DNA from 4 places in the Nonomuraea sp. NPDC049725 genome. Region 4 is predicted to be linked to each of the others. Evidence: riboswitches for the same ligand, from Rfam matches in the RefSeq annotation. Region 4 holds a riboswitch; each other region holds the start of a gene.
The links. A riboswitch is a leader RNA that binds a small molecule or an ion and turns the genes downstream of it on or off. The one in region 4 is predicted to bind cyclic di-AMP.
Positions count from the first base shown of each region.

Region 1: it holds a riboswitch for cyclic di-AMP, as region 4 does, so the genes downstream of both, AB0J53_RS30250 (hypothetical protein) here and AB0J53_RS03390 (CHAP domain-containing protein) in region 4, are expected to answer to the same signal.
Region 2: it holds a riboswitch for cyclic di-AMP, as region 4 does, so the genes downstream of both, AB0J53_RS39295 (CHAP domain-containing protein) here and AB0J53_RS03390 (CHAP domain-containing protein) in region 4, are expected to answer to the same signal.
Region 3: it holds a riboswitch for cyclic di-AMP, as region 4 does, so the genes downstream of both, AB0J53_RS15970 (C40 family peptidase) here and AB0J53_RS03390 (CHAP domain-containing protein) in region 4, are expected to answer to the same signal.

Region 1 covers NZ_JBFANJ010000012.1:259,310-262,608, reverse strand. Annotated here, with positions in the region: gene galT (galactose-1-phosphate uridylyltransferase) at 1-1,048, shown strand, start outside; cyclic di-AMP (ydaO/yuaA leader) riboswitch at 1,114-1,255, shown strand; gene AB0J53_RS30250 (hypothetical protein) at 1,263-2,222, shown strand; gene AB0J53_RS30245 (TetR family transcriptional regulator) at 2,278-2,808, shown strand; gene AB0J53_RS30240 (alpha/beta fold hydrolase) at 2,890-3,299, shown strand, end outside.
Region 2 covers NZ_JBFANJ010000022.1:33,763-37,061, forward strand. Annotated here, with positions in the region: gene AB0J53_RS39285 (aldo/keto reductase) at 1-22, shown strand, start outside; gene AB0J53_RS39290 (Gfo/Idh/MocA family oxidoreductase) at 75-1,028, shown strand; cyclic di-AMP (ydaO/yuaA leader) riboswitch at 1,143-1,280, shown strand; gene AB0J53_RS39295 (CHAP domain-containing protein) at 1,293-2,000, shown strand; gene AB0J53_RS39300 (YciI family protein) at 2,152-2,589, shown strand.
Region 3 covers NZ_JBFANJ010000005.1:372,043-375,341, forward strand. Annotated here, with positions in the region: gene AB0J53_RS15965 (hypothetical protein) at 1-569, opposite strand, end outside; gene AB0J53_RS15970 (C40 family peptidase) at 671-1,165, opposite strand; cyclic di-AMP (ydaO/yuaA leader) riboswitch at 1,242-1,401, opposite strand; gene AB0J53_RS15975 (NlpC/P60 family protein) at 1,668-2,642, opposite strand; gene AB0J53_RS15980 (NYN domain-containing protein) at 2,727-3,299, opposite strand, start outside.
Region 4 covers NZ_JBFANJ010000001.1:651,850-655,148, reverse strand. Annotated here, with positions in the region: gene AB0J53_RS03400 (hypothetical protein) at 1-403, shown strand, start outside; gene AB0J53_RS03395 (MaoC family dehydratase) at 415-873, shown strand; cyclic di-AMP (ydaO/yuaA leader) riboswitch at 1,023-1,164, shown strand; gene AB0J53_RS03390 (CHAP domain-containing protein) at 1,175-1,846, shown strand; gene AB0J53_RS03385 (SigE family RNA polymerase sigma factor) at 1,940-2,416, shown strand; gene AB0J53_RS03380 (hypothetical protein) at 2,413-3,299, shown strand, end outside.

The sequences.
Region 1 (3,299 bases), on a different contig from region 4:
GGAGCTGATCTACTTCGACCGGCGTGACGACGCCGACCGGAGCGCGATCGACCGGCGGCCGCTCGATCCCCGGCCGGTGGCGTCGGAGCTGCGCTACGACCCGCTGACCGAGGAGTGGATCGCGGTGGCCGGGCACCGGCAGACGCGCACGTTCCTGCCTCCGGCCGACGAGTGCCCGCTGTGCCCGTCGTCCGCAGAGCGGGCGTCGGAGATCCCGGCGGACGACTACGACGTGGTCGTGTTCGAGAACCGGTTCCCGTCGTTCTCCCGCAATCTCGGCAGTTACGCGGACGTGGGCGGGCTGAGCGAGGTCCGGCCGGGTGTGGGGCGGTGCGAGGTGATGTGCTTCACCTCCGAGCACTCCTCGTCGTTCTCGCAGCTCTCCGACGACCGGGTGGAGCTGGTCATGGAGGCGTGGGCCGACCGCACGGCCGAGCTGTCCTCGATCGAGGGCGTGGAGCAGGTGTTCTGCTTCGAGAACCGGGGCGAGGAGATCGGCATCACGCTCTTCCACCCGCACGGCCAGATCTACGCCTATCCGTACGTCACGCCGCGCACCAAGCTGCAGCTCGGCGCCGCCAGGCGCTACGCGGGGCGTCGGCCGGGGCGCAACCTGTTCGCCGACGTGCTGGCGGCCGAGCGGGAGGCGGGCACCCGGGTGGTGGCCGCCAACGAGCTGTGGACGGCGTTCGTGCCCGCCGCCGCGCGGTGGCCGTTCGAGGTGCATCTTTACCCGCATCGCCGGGTGCCGGACCTGGCGGCGCTGTCGGAGGCCGAGCGGGCGGCGTTCGCCCCGCTCTACACCTCGGTGCTGCGCGCGCTGGACGGGCTGTTCGGGGTCGCGATGCCGTACATCTCGGCCTGGCACCAGGCGCCGGTCCGGCAGGACCGTGAGCTGGGCTATCTTCATCTGGAGCTGTTCAGCATCCGGCGGGCGCCGGGCAAGCTGAAGTACCTGGCGGGATCGGAGTCGGCCATGGGAGCCTTCGTCAACGACGTGCTCCCGGAAGAGGCGGCACGCATGCTTCGATCACAGGTAGATCACTAATTGATTTCCGATTGATGTCGCATTACTCGTGATCTACCACTACTATCCCTTCAAGCGCGGTCATAGCACCGTGTACGCCTAATCCCGGGCGAGTTGCCCGGGAGCCGGGGACCCATCCGCACCTGGGGTGAATCCACTTCGGTGGTAGGGAAGCGACTCCCATGCCCGAACCCGTCAGCTAACCCGGCCGGCAGAGGGAGAGGAAACCCCGCACGTGGCGTCAGCGTCCCCCACGCGACTTGCCATCGGCGTCGTCACCGCGGCAGCGATGACGTTCGCCACCTGGTCAGCACCGGCCGCGGCCGAGCCCAAGCCGTCCGAGAGCCAGCTCCGCGGCGACCTGAAGCAGCTCAACAAGAAGGTCGACCAGCTCATCGAGCGCTACAACGCCAAACGCGTCGAGCTCGCCAAGGCCCGCGAGGCCGCCGAGGCGGCCAAGAAGCGGCTCGCCGCCGCCGACCAGGCGCTCGCCGCCGCCCAGCTGAAGGTGGGCGAGCTCGCCAGACTTCGTTACCAGAGCGGCACGCTGGGCCTGCCCTACTACATGGTGCCGCCCGACGGGGCCAGCGCGGCCGTGGTCGAACAGCTCACCGCCGAGCAGCAGGCCATCGTGGCCGGCGTCGCCGCCGCCCGCGACGAGCAGAAGAAGGCCGCCGACGCGGCCGCCGCCCTGGCCCGCCGGCTCAGCGCCGACACGACCGAGGTGGCCAAGCAGCGCGACGAGGCCGAGGGCGTCATCGGCGACATCGAGAAGAAGCTGGAGGACCTGATCCCGTTCAGCACCGGGCGGCGCTCCGACGGCACCTGGGCCCCGCAGCTGCCGAGCGGCACCGACAACATCACCGCCCGCACCCGGGCGATGAAGGCGCAGATCGAGAAGAGCTTCAAGCTGCCGTTCAGCGTCGGGTGCTTCCGCTCGGGCTCCAGCGGCGAGCATCCGCTGGGGCGGGCCTGCGACTTCATGATGAGCGCCGGCGGCTCCATGCCCACCGCGGCCAACAACGCCCTCGGCGACCGCATCGCCGAATGGACCGTGAAGAACCGGGACAAGCTCGGCGTCAAGTACGTGATCTGGAAGCAGCGGATCAACCACGGCTCCGGCTGGAACGCCATGTCCAACCGCGGCAGCATCACCGAGAACCACTACGACCACGTCCACATCTCGATGCACTGACGTGGCCGGCCGGCTCGGCGTTGACAGAATATGTAGATCGGTCTAGTTTTTCGGCATGGGTAAGAAGGGGGCCGAGACTCGGCTGCGGATCCTGGAGGCGACCCAGGAGCTGGTCGAGGCGGGCGGCTATGCCAATGCCGGGCTCAATCAGGTGATCGCCGCCAGCGGGGCGCCGCGAGGGTCGCTGTACTTCCACTTCCCCGAGGGCAAGGACCAGCTGGTCGGCGAGTCGATCCGGCGGGCCGGGGCGGCGATCGGGTCGGCCTTCGACGATCTGGCCGTGGACGAGGTGCTGCGGCTGCTGGGCGACCGGCTGGAGGAGTCGGGCTGGCGCAAGGGCTGCCCGGTGGCCACCGTGGCGCTCGAGATGGCCGCCGCCAGCGACCCGCTCCAGCAGGCGTGCTCGGAGGTCTACACGTCATGGGAGGCCGCCCTGCGTACGCGGCTCGCGGGGCGACCGGACGCCGACGATCTCGCCGTCACCGTCCTGGCGCTGATCGAGGGGGCGCTGCTGCTGGCCAAGGCGCACCGCAGCCGGGAGCCGCTGGACCGCGTCGCCGCCGTGCTCGCCGGGCTCCTGCGCTGACCCCCGGGGCCGCCTCCCCGCCACGGAGGCGGCTCTTTTCACGCCCAGAAAATATGTAGACCGATCTATTGAGGAGCTCTCTTGGACGCGATCGTCTTCGGCGCGACCGGCTTCGTCGGCCGGGCACTCGTCGCCGAGCTGCTGGGCCGCGGGCAGCGGGTGGCGGCGGCCGTGCGGACCGACACCCTCACCCCGTGGCTGGCCGAGCGGGGCGTCGCCACCGGCGGGCTGAACGTCGTCACCGCCGACCTCACCCGCCCGCTCACCGGACTCCCCCAGGCACGCGACGTCTACAACGCCGCGGCGCGCTTCGCGTTCGGCCTCGGCGTCGAGGAGGCTCGCGCCGTGAACGTGACCGGCGCGCTCCACGTGCTCGAATGGGCCGCCACGCTCCCCCGGCTGCGGCGGCTCGTGCACATCAGCGGCTACCGGGTGAGCGGCGTCCGCCCCGACTACGCCCGGCTGGGCGCGTACGAGGCGTCCAAGGCCGA
Region 2 (3,299 bases), on a different contig from region 4:
GGACCCGGACGTGTTCCCGTGAGGTGAAACCGGTCAGGTTTCGCGTCCGCGGATGAATCAGTACGATCTCCCGCGTGCGAGATCTAGCGTGGGGCATCGCGGCGACGGGCGGCATCGCCAGGACCGTGGGGGCGGTCATCGCGGCGGAGCCGGGCATGCGGGTGGCCGCCGTCGGCTCCCGCGACCTGGGCCGGGCCAAGGCGCTGGCGGCGACGCTGGGCGCCGAGTCCGCCCACGGCTCCTACGCCGAGCTGTGCGCCGACCCGGCCGTCGACGCCGTCTACGTGGCGACCCCGCACGCCCAGCACCTGGAGGTGGCCGAGGCCGCGATCGCGGCGGGCAAGGCGGTGCTGTGCGAGAAGCCGCTGGCGGCGAGCCTGGCCGACGCCGAGCGCATGGTCCGCCTGGCCCGCGAGGCCGGGGTCTTCCTGATGGAGGCCATGTGGATGCGGTTCAACCCGCTGGTGCGCATGCTCAAGGACGACCCGCGCTTCGGGGAGATCCGCTCGGTGCGGGCCTCGTTCGGGTTCGCGCTGCCGTACGATCCCGCGCACCGGCTGTGGGCGCCCGAGCTGGGCGGGGGCGCGCTGCTCGACCTGGGCATCTATCCCCTGGGGCTGGCCCAGCTCTTCCTCGGCATGCCCGAGTCCATGCACCTGACGGGCGCGCTGGCGCCCAACGGGGTCGACGCGGAGGCGGGCGGGGTGCTCGTCTACCCGGGCGGCCGGCGGGCGCTGGTCGACACCTCGCTGCTCGCGCACTTCCCCAACTCGGCCAGCATCGTGGGCACCGGGATGCGCGCCGACCTGGACGCGCCGTTCTGGGCGCCCCGGCGGGTGGTGCTCAGCGGGCCGTCGATGGAGACCGAGGAGCACGAGCTCGACCCGGCCGACAACGGCTACGCCGGGGAGCTGCGCGAGGTGCGGGACGCGCTGGCCGAGAACCGGACCGAGAGCGCGATCATGCCTCTTGACGAATCCCTTGCCATGATGGGGCTCCTGGCCGACGCGCGCGGGCAACTCGCCTAGCTGCGACTTTATCGACTTGTAATGCCTTGGCGGATGTATTACCTTATGGCGCATTCGCGGCTTACGTCCGGTTTGTCCGGTCGTTGCCAACCATCGCACGACACTCACAGGATCGTCCTGTGACCGCTGAATCCGCCTTGCGCGGAGCCGGGGACCCATGTCCTTTGGGGTGAATCGGCACCTTGTGTGCCGTAGGGCAGCTTCCACGCCCGAACCCGTCAGCTAACCCGGTAAGCGGCATGGAAGCAAGGAGTAATCCCCTCGATGGCGAAGCACCGTCTTACCCGTGCCCCGAAGAAGCTTCACCCCCGCGCCGGCGCCTCCCTCCGCGCCACCCTCGGCGCAACCGTCCTGGCCGCCGGACTCGGCGCCGGGATGACCACCGCACTCCCCGCCCAGGCCGCCGAGCCCGGCCACCAGGTCGAGACCCAGACCATGTCCGAGTCCACGCAGACCAGGGCCGGCGCCAACCAGGTCAACGTCACCGCCTCCCAGGTCCTGGCCCTGGCCAAGGCCCAGGTCGGCACCTCCGAGAACGCCTACGGCGGCGGCACCAAGTTCCAGGAGTGGTACGCCAGCTCCAAGCGCGCCCTCGAGACCGTCGCCCGCGACGGCGGCAACCCCAGCGCCTACCTCAACGCCCCCTGGTGCTCCATGTTCGTCTCCTGGGTCGGCGAGCAGACCGGCGCCCGCCCGCAGGTCGGCTGGGACGCCTACACCGTCACCCACGCCAAGTGGTTCGCCGCCAACGACCGCTGGGGCACCGAGGCCAGGCCCGGCGCCGTCGTCTTCTTCGCCTGGAACGGCAGCAAGAGCATCAGCGCCATCCAGCACGTCGGCTTCGTCGTCAAGGACAACGGCGACGGCACGATCTCCACGATCGAGGGCAACACCGGCAACGGCAAGGTCGAGGAGCGCGTCCGGCCCAAGTCCCAGGTCGTCGGCTACGGCTACCCCTCGTACGCCGCCTGACCTCCCTTCGCGAAGCGCGCGCCCCTCCCCCGGGCGCGCGCTTCCGCGTTTTCTCCCCTCCCCGTGTCGATCCGGCCCCCTCCGGGACGACGCACAGGTGTGGCAGGCTCGCCGGGAGCCCGCTTCACCGCCTGGACGAGGAGAACGCACCGTGAAATTCCTGATCGTCGGCAAGGCCAGCGAGGAGACCGAGGCCGGCGCCCTGCCGAGCCAGGAGCTCGTCGACAACATGACGGCCTTCAACGAGTCGCTCGTGAAAGCCGGCGTCCTGCTGGCCGCCGAAGGGCTCCACCCCAGCTCGCGCGGCGCCCGGATCGCCTACAGCGGCGGCAAGGCCCGCGTCATCGACGGGCCGTTCGCCGAGGCCAAGGAGCTCATCGCCGGCTTCTGGCTCATCCAGGTCAAGTCGCGGGAGGAGGCGCTCGAATGGGCCCTGCGCGTCCCCGTCCCGCCCGGCCACGACGGCATCGGCCTGGACGTCTGGCAGGTCTTCGACCCCTCGGACATGCCCGAGACCTCCCTGACCCCCGAGACCGCCCAACGCCACGCCACCCTCCGCGCCACCCTCGACTCCCCACCTGAACCCTGACCATCCGATAGCGACGCCCCAGTGGGAGGCGACCCCGCTGCGGCGGCCTCCTCCCAGGGAGGCCGCGCCCCCGCCGGGGCAGGCGGGGAGTCCCAGGTGGCGGCAACCCCGGAAGGGTGACTCCCGGAAGCGGCGCCCCCTCCCCGAAGGCCGCACCCCGCCGGGCAGGCGGAAGCCCCAGGATGGCGGCAACCCCGGGAGGGGGCGGGCCCCCGGAAGGGGCGCCTCGGGCAGTCCGGCCCTCTGGCGGCCTCCGCCGAGGCGGCCCCACCCCACCGGCGACCCCCGGCGGAGCGGCCCGACCACACTGGCAGCCCACGCCCCGGACGGCCCAACCCACCGGCCCCCAGGCAATCCGGCCCTCTGGCGGCCTCCGCCGAGGCGGCCCCACCCCACCGGCGGCCCACGCCCCGGACGGCCCACCCCCACCGGTCCCCCGGGCCCGCCCCCCTCAGTTGGGCCCGGCCCCAGGGGCGCGGCCTCACCGGCGGCGCGCACCCCGGACGGCCCGACCCCACCGGCAGGCCGGACCCAGCCCCTCCGGTGCCCGGCTCCCGGGGGCGCGGCCCCACCGGCCGCCCGTACCCCGGGCGGTCCGACCCCGTTGCTGGGCTGGGCGGTGCCGGTGGGTTGTGGGCCCGCGTGGTGCGGCGCAGCCGCCGGCTCGTGGGAAGCCGCCGCCTCATGGAGGCGTGACCCCCACTGAGCGG
Region 3 (3,299 bases), on a different contig from region 4:
ACGACGTCACGCCCGACCGGGGTGAGACGGGCGAAGTGCTCGGGCACCACGATCACGCGCCCCCGGTCGGCCACCGCCGCCAGCCCGTCGACCGACGCGACGCCCGCCAGCACGGCGGCCTCCCGCGCCGAGGCGGGCACCAGGACCACGGCCCGGACGTCACCGCCCAGCACTCCGCCGACCCGCCGCCCCGCGGTGTCGGCCCGGCGCGCCAGGTCCGCCAGCAGCCCGGGGGGCGCGTCCTGCCCGGCGACGAGCGACCGCTCACCGCGTACGACGTCGAGCCCGTCGCCCCAGCGCGCCCGCACGCCGGCGAGCACCCCCGCCTCGATGGCGGCGCCTCCCGGCCCCAGGACCGGCCCGGACCCCCCGGCCAGGGACGCCGCGACAACCAGCAGCACCACCGGCACGACCCGCCGGCGCCCCCGCGCGGACACCCTCCCGGACGTGCTGCCGGGCGCGCCGCCGGACGTGCTGCCGGACGTGCTGCCGGACGTGCTGCCGAGCCCCTTGCCGGACGTGCCGCCGGGCCCATTTCCAGGCCCGCTGCCGGACCCCCTGTCGGACACGCTGCCCGATCGTAGCCGCCGATCCTGAGCGTCAGCCCGGTCCGGAGCCCGGGAAGGCCGAAGGCCCCGTCCCGGGGCGGGGACGGGGCCTTCGGCGCAGGTCACAGACCGGGACGCACCGCGCCCGCGAACGACGCCTTGCGCCAGCCGCGAAGCTTCTCGACGCGCACACGCTGGCCCGTTCTCGGCGAGTGGACCATCTTGCCGTCGCCGACGTACATGCCCACGTGCCCGAGTCCGCGGAAGAACATCAGGTCACCCGGCTGCAGGTGCTTGTAGGAGACCTTCTTCCTGATGCGCGCGAACTGGCTGTTCGTCACGCGCGGGATCTTCACCCCGGCCTTCTTCCAGGCGTACTGGACGAGGCCGGAGCAGTCGAACGACCCGGGGCCGGTGGCGCCGTAACGGTACGGGTCGCCGATCTGCTTCTTGGCCACGGAGACGGCCTTGCGGGCCTTGGCCTTCTGCCGAGCGACCTTTGCCACCTTCGACGACTTGACGGACTTCTCCGTCTTGGTCACCGCGGTGGTGGCGAACTCATTCGTCGTCGCCGCCTGCGCCGTCGGGGCGTGGACGACCAGACCTCCGGCCGTCACGGTGATCAGCGCTACGCCACTCAGGGCGAGACGGGACAGACGGGGGTTGTGCGAGAGGGTAGACAGGATTGCTCCTAGGGGCTTCCACGAACGCCTACCGGGTTAGCTGACGGATTCGGGCCTGGAAGTCGCCCTACGGCGCTGAACGCGCCGATTCACCCCTGATCACCGCGTACGGGATCGTTGGGTCCCCGGCTCCGTGCCTCCTGGCTGCACGGACTCGGCAGGCCACCGCCGCGTCTTCGCGCCTCGGGGGCGCTGGCCGCGGTGACCGGCGGATGGTTCTCTCTGTCGAACATCGGGGGACCCGATGGTGACCGGCGGGCGTCCTGGCTGGAACGCCGCGACGCCAGAAGTTACGCCGAAAAGTCACGTAATGGCAAAGCCTGAGTAAGCGAGTAAAGATCAGACACGCCGGGAGTCAGGTCCTCATCCCCCGCCGGAGCAGCGGGTTTCGTTACCCAAGTGTGACCCTCCTCACACTTGGGCCGACCCCGTCTTGTCAGGGGCGTACGGCGCCCACGAGGCGGCGCCCGTACGACGAGAGTGTGACCACCTTCACCACGTCACCCGTCTGCGGCGCATGCACGATCTTGCCGCCGCCCGCGTAGATGCTCACGTGCCCGAGGCCCTCGCTGAAGATCAGGTCGCCGGGCTCCAGCGCGTTGAGCGACACCTTGCGGCTGGCGCCCCACGACCACTGCTGCCAGGTCGTGCGCGGCAGCGACACGCCACCGGCCCGCCAGGCGGCCTGCGTGAGCCCCGAGCAGTCGTAGCCGCCCGGCCCGGTGCCGCCGAACACGTACGGCTTGCCGACCTGCGCGTACGCGAAGCGCAGCACGGCCGCCGCGTTGCCCGAGGCGGGACCCGTGTACTTGAGGCCGGTGCTGTTGGGATTGCCCGCCTTGTACGCGCCCAGCCGGTCGAGGAGCTTCTTCTGGTCCTTGATGAGGTCCAGGATCTCCGCCCGGTCCTTCTTGACCGCGTCCCGCTCCTTGTCGGCCGCGGCCAGCGCCTCCTCGGCGCGGTCACGGTCGGTCTTCAGCCCCTGATTGGCCCGGTCGAACGCGGCGAGCTTCTGGGTGCGCTCCTGCGCGAGCTGCCCGCGTAACGCCATCCCATACAGCAGATCGGCCGGATCGTCGCTGGTCATCATGGTGGGCAGGGTCGAGAAGTCGCCCCCCAGCTTGTACGTCTCGACGGCCATGTTGACGACCTCACCGCGCAGATCCGCGACGGTCGCCAGCTTGCGCTTGTACGTGTCGTTCAGCCGGCTGTAGCGCGCCTTGGCCTCTTTGTACTTCTCGGTGGCCGTGTTGTAGCGGTCCACGACCTTGTCGGCCTTGTCGTTGAGCTTGTCGAGCTTCGCTCTCGCCTGCGCGAGAGTCGGCTTGGGATCGGCCAGCACCCCTCCGACGGGGGTCATCACCAGTCCGAACACCAGACCCGCGGCCAGCGGCACCCGGCCCAACCTCACAGCGTCGCCTCCCAGGGGATCATCCTCGGGGCGAAATAGTACAGAAGTGGCGAGTAATCCTCACCTAAACGCCATATTCGTCATCTAGGCGCGACCGAGCCGCCTCAGCAGCAGCGCGGACGGCACGGGCCTGGCGCCCATCCGCCTGACGGACTCGGCCACCTCGCGGTCGGAGGACACCACGGCGATCGCCCGGCCGGGCGGCTCGGCCCGGACGAGCTGGCGGATCAGGTCGTCGGCGATCTCACCCGGCGCGCTGAACAGCACCCGCACCCCGCGCGGCGCCACCACCTGCACCGGAGAGTTGAGCTCGGCGCCGTCGAACACCACGGTCACCTCGACGCGCGTCTGCGCGACCAGCCCGCCGAGCCCGGTCATCAGGCGGGCGCGCTGGTCGGCGAGCGTGAGCGTGCCGTAGCCGGACTTGGTCACGTTGTAGCCGTCGATGATCAGATGCACCTGCGGCAGCGCCAGAAGCTGATCGAGCAGCTGCGGGTCGTCGTCGGCCAGCGCGCGGGCGGGCACGCCGCGCACACCCGGCCGCTCACCGGTGAGCGCCGCGACCGAGTCGGCCGGCCGGCTGATCATGGTGGGCAGCGCCAGCTCCCTGCGCAGCCCCGCCGAGGCGTCCTGCAACGCGTCGAGCAGCACCCGGAT
Region 4 (3,299 bases):
CAACCAGCTCCGGCTGGTGAACCTGGAGGACGGCTCCAGCCTCACCGTGGCGGCGCCGCCGGGCGTGCAGGGCATGCGCTGCGGGCCGGTCTGGTGTTACGGCCGGGCGGAGCGCGGCACGGTCATCAGCCGCGTCGACGGCTCGCAGCCGCCCCGGGAGGTCGCGCGCGGCATCGGCATGGGCGTGGCGCGCTACCCGATCCTGGACCGGTTCCTGGCGGCGGGCAATGCGGTGTACGACCTGGCGACGGGCACGATGGTGAGCTTCGGCAACCCGGGCAACTGGTACGGGGCGGGCGTCTCGTCGGAACCGAGCACCGTCTTCTACTGGGGCGCCACCAAGGGGGACAAGCCGGACAAGTTCCGGGTGCTGAACTTGGCAGCGGTCCCACCGGCGCAATAGCGTTCCGCCTCATGCGGACCTTCGCGAACGTACAGGAACTCAAGGCTGCCGTCGGCGAGAAGTTCGGCCCCACCGAGTGGCGCACCGTCACCCAGGAACAGGTCAACCTCTTCGCCGACGCCACCGACGACCACCAGTGGATCCACGTCGACGTGGAGCGGGCCAAGGAGGGCCCGTTCGGCGGCACGATCGCGCACGGCTACCTGAGCCTGTCGCTGCTGCCGGCGTTCATGTTCGAGCTGGTGCGGGTCGAGGGCATCGCGATGGGCGTCAACTACGGCCTGAACAAGGTGCGCTTCCCCCGCCCGGTGCCGGTCGGGGCCAGGGTGCGGGCCACGGCCGAGCTGACCGACGTCAAGGGGACACCGGCGGGCTACCTGTCCAACCTCAAGATGACCATCGAGGTCGAGGGCGAGAAGCGCCCGGCGTGCATCGCCGAGACGCTCAGCCTTTACGTTCCCGCGGAGTAGCCGGGCCGCGGGCCCCCGCCCGCGGCCGGTTTCGTGGAAATTTCGTTACGAGGGAATTACCCAGGTCAGGGGTGTGTTGGACATTTCTGTACGCGGGTAAGACGCGACCGACTCTCGGGCGTCACGACCCACCGTCCATCACAGGGACCGACCTGTGACCGCTGAATCCGCTCACACGCGGAACCGGGGACCCATGTGTTCCACCGGGGTGAATCGGCACCAACATCGCCGTAGGGCAGCTTCCACGCCCGAACCCGTCAGCTAACCCGGTAAGCGGTATGGAAGCGAGGAGTTACCCTTAATGCGCCCCATCCGCACCCCCAAGATCAACGTGTCCAAGGCCGTCCTCGGCGCCGCGCTCGTCGCGACCGCTTTCGGCGCCCACGTGTCGGCGGACGCCAGCACCGCGACCACCGCCAACACCCAGCCGCAGGCCGCCCAGGCCCAGCAGGCCGCCACGAACCAGAACACCAGGGTCAACGTCTCCGCCTCGCAGGTCCTGGCCGTCGCCAAGGCCCAGGTCGGCACCTCCGAGAACGCCGCCGGCGGTGGCACCAAGTTCCAGGAGTGGTACGCCAACTCCCAGCGCGCCGCCGAGACCGTCCAGCGTGACGGCGGCAACCGCCAGGACTACCTGAACGCCGCCTGGTGCTCGATGTTCGTCTCCTGGGTCGGCGAGCAGACCGGCGCCCGTCCGCAGGTCGGCTGGGACGCCTACACCGTGACCCACGCCAAGTGGTTCGCCGCCAACGACCGCTGGGGCCAGGAGGCCAAGCCCGGCGCCGTGGTCTTCTTCTCCTGGAGCGGCAGCAAGGACATCAGCTCCATCGACCACGTCGGCTTCGTCGTCAAGGACAACGGTGACGGCACGATCTCCACGATCGAGGGCAACACCGGCAACGGCAAGGTCGAGGAGCGGGTCCGTCCCACCTCGCAGGTCGCCGGCTACGGCTACCCGTCGTACGCCGCCTGATCAGACCGCCTCGAAAGCGCGCGTCCCCTTCCGGGGGCGCGCGCTTTTCGCGTTTCGTGCAACGGTACGGCGTGCTGGAGGATCCCTGGATACGTGGACCACACAACCGAGTTCGACGAGTTCGTCCGGAGCCGGGGCGACGCGCTCCTCCGGTACGGCTACGTGCTGTCCGGCAACGCGGACGACGCGGCGGACCTCGTCCAGGAGGCCCTGGCCAGGCTGGGTGACGCCTGGTCACGGGTGCGCAAGAAGGACGACCCCGAGGGGTACGTGCGCACGACCATGGTCAGGCTGCACATCACCTCGTGGCGGCGCAGGCACCGGGAGGAACTGGTGTCCGTCGTGCCGGAGAAGGGGCGCTTCGACCGTTACGAGGATGCGGACCTGTGGGCGGACCTGCAACGGCTGCCGCCCAGGATGCGAGTGGTCCTCGTGCTGCGCTACTACGAGGACCTGCCCGACGCGGAGATCGCCGCGATCCTCGGCGTCTCGCGCGGCACCGTGCGCAGCCAGGCGGCGCGTGCCCTGGACAAGCTCCGGATCAAGCGAATGCTGCAGGAGGCACGATGAGAAGCGAAGAGGACCTGGTCCGGACCCTGCGTGCCGGGGCCGGGCACGTCACGCCGACCGGCGGGCTGGCGGCGGCCGTCGCGGCCCGGCGGCGGTCGCGGCGACGCCGGCAGTGGGCGGGCATGGCCCTGGCGGCCGCCTCGGTGGTGCTGGTGGCCGGGGGGACGATGGCGGTGTGGCGGGGGGAGCCTCGGGTCTCGGTGGAGCCGGCGGTCGCGGTGACCACGGTGTCGCCCGGGGAGGTGGCCAGTGCCGTCCCCAGGGTGGCGGAGGTGAAGCCGGTGGCCGAGGTGTGGCCGGAGGCGGTGTTCACGATGCCGGCGGCGGCCCCCGATGGTTGGAAATATCGCCCGGTGACCGGAATTTCCCCCACCGAGGTGCTGCTGACCGCCGAGTCCTCCTTCGAGAAGGCCGGCCGCCTGGAGATCTACGACAGCACTGCCCGCACGACCAGGGTGGTGGGCGACATGCCCGCCCCCGAAGGCGTCAAGGGCTACTTCGTCCAGGACGTCGAGGTGGGAGAGCGGTACTTCGCCTGGTACGGCACCACGCCCAACGACAGGGACAAGTGGGCCGACTTCTGGATCATCCCCCGCGAGGGCGGCACCGCCCAGCGCGTCGGCGAGGTCACCGGCGACCTGGCGAACGTGGAGCGGATCGGCCTCACCGAGGACGCCCTGGTCTGGTCCGTACGCGACGGGGGTGTACACCGGCTTCCGCTGTCCGGCGGCGAGCCCGAGAAGGTCGCCGGTTCCGACGGCCTCCACCTGGACTCCTGGCCGTACGCCGTCGGCTACGCGCCGGGCGAGCGCGGGCAGAAGAACCAGGATCGCAGGGTCGACCTGGTGACCGGCGAGAAGATTCCGCTCCCGGCCTCCGGCTC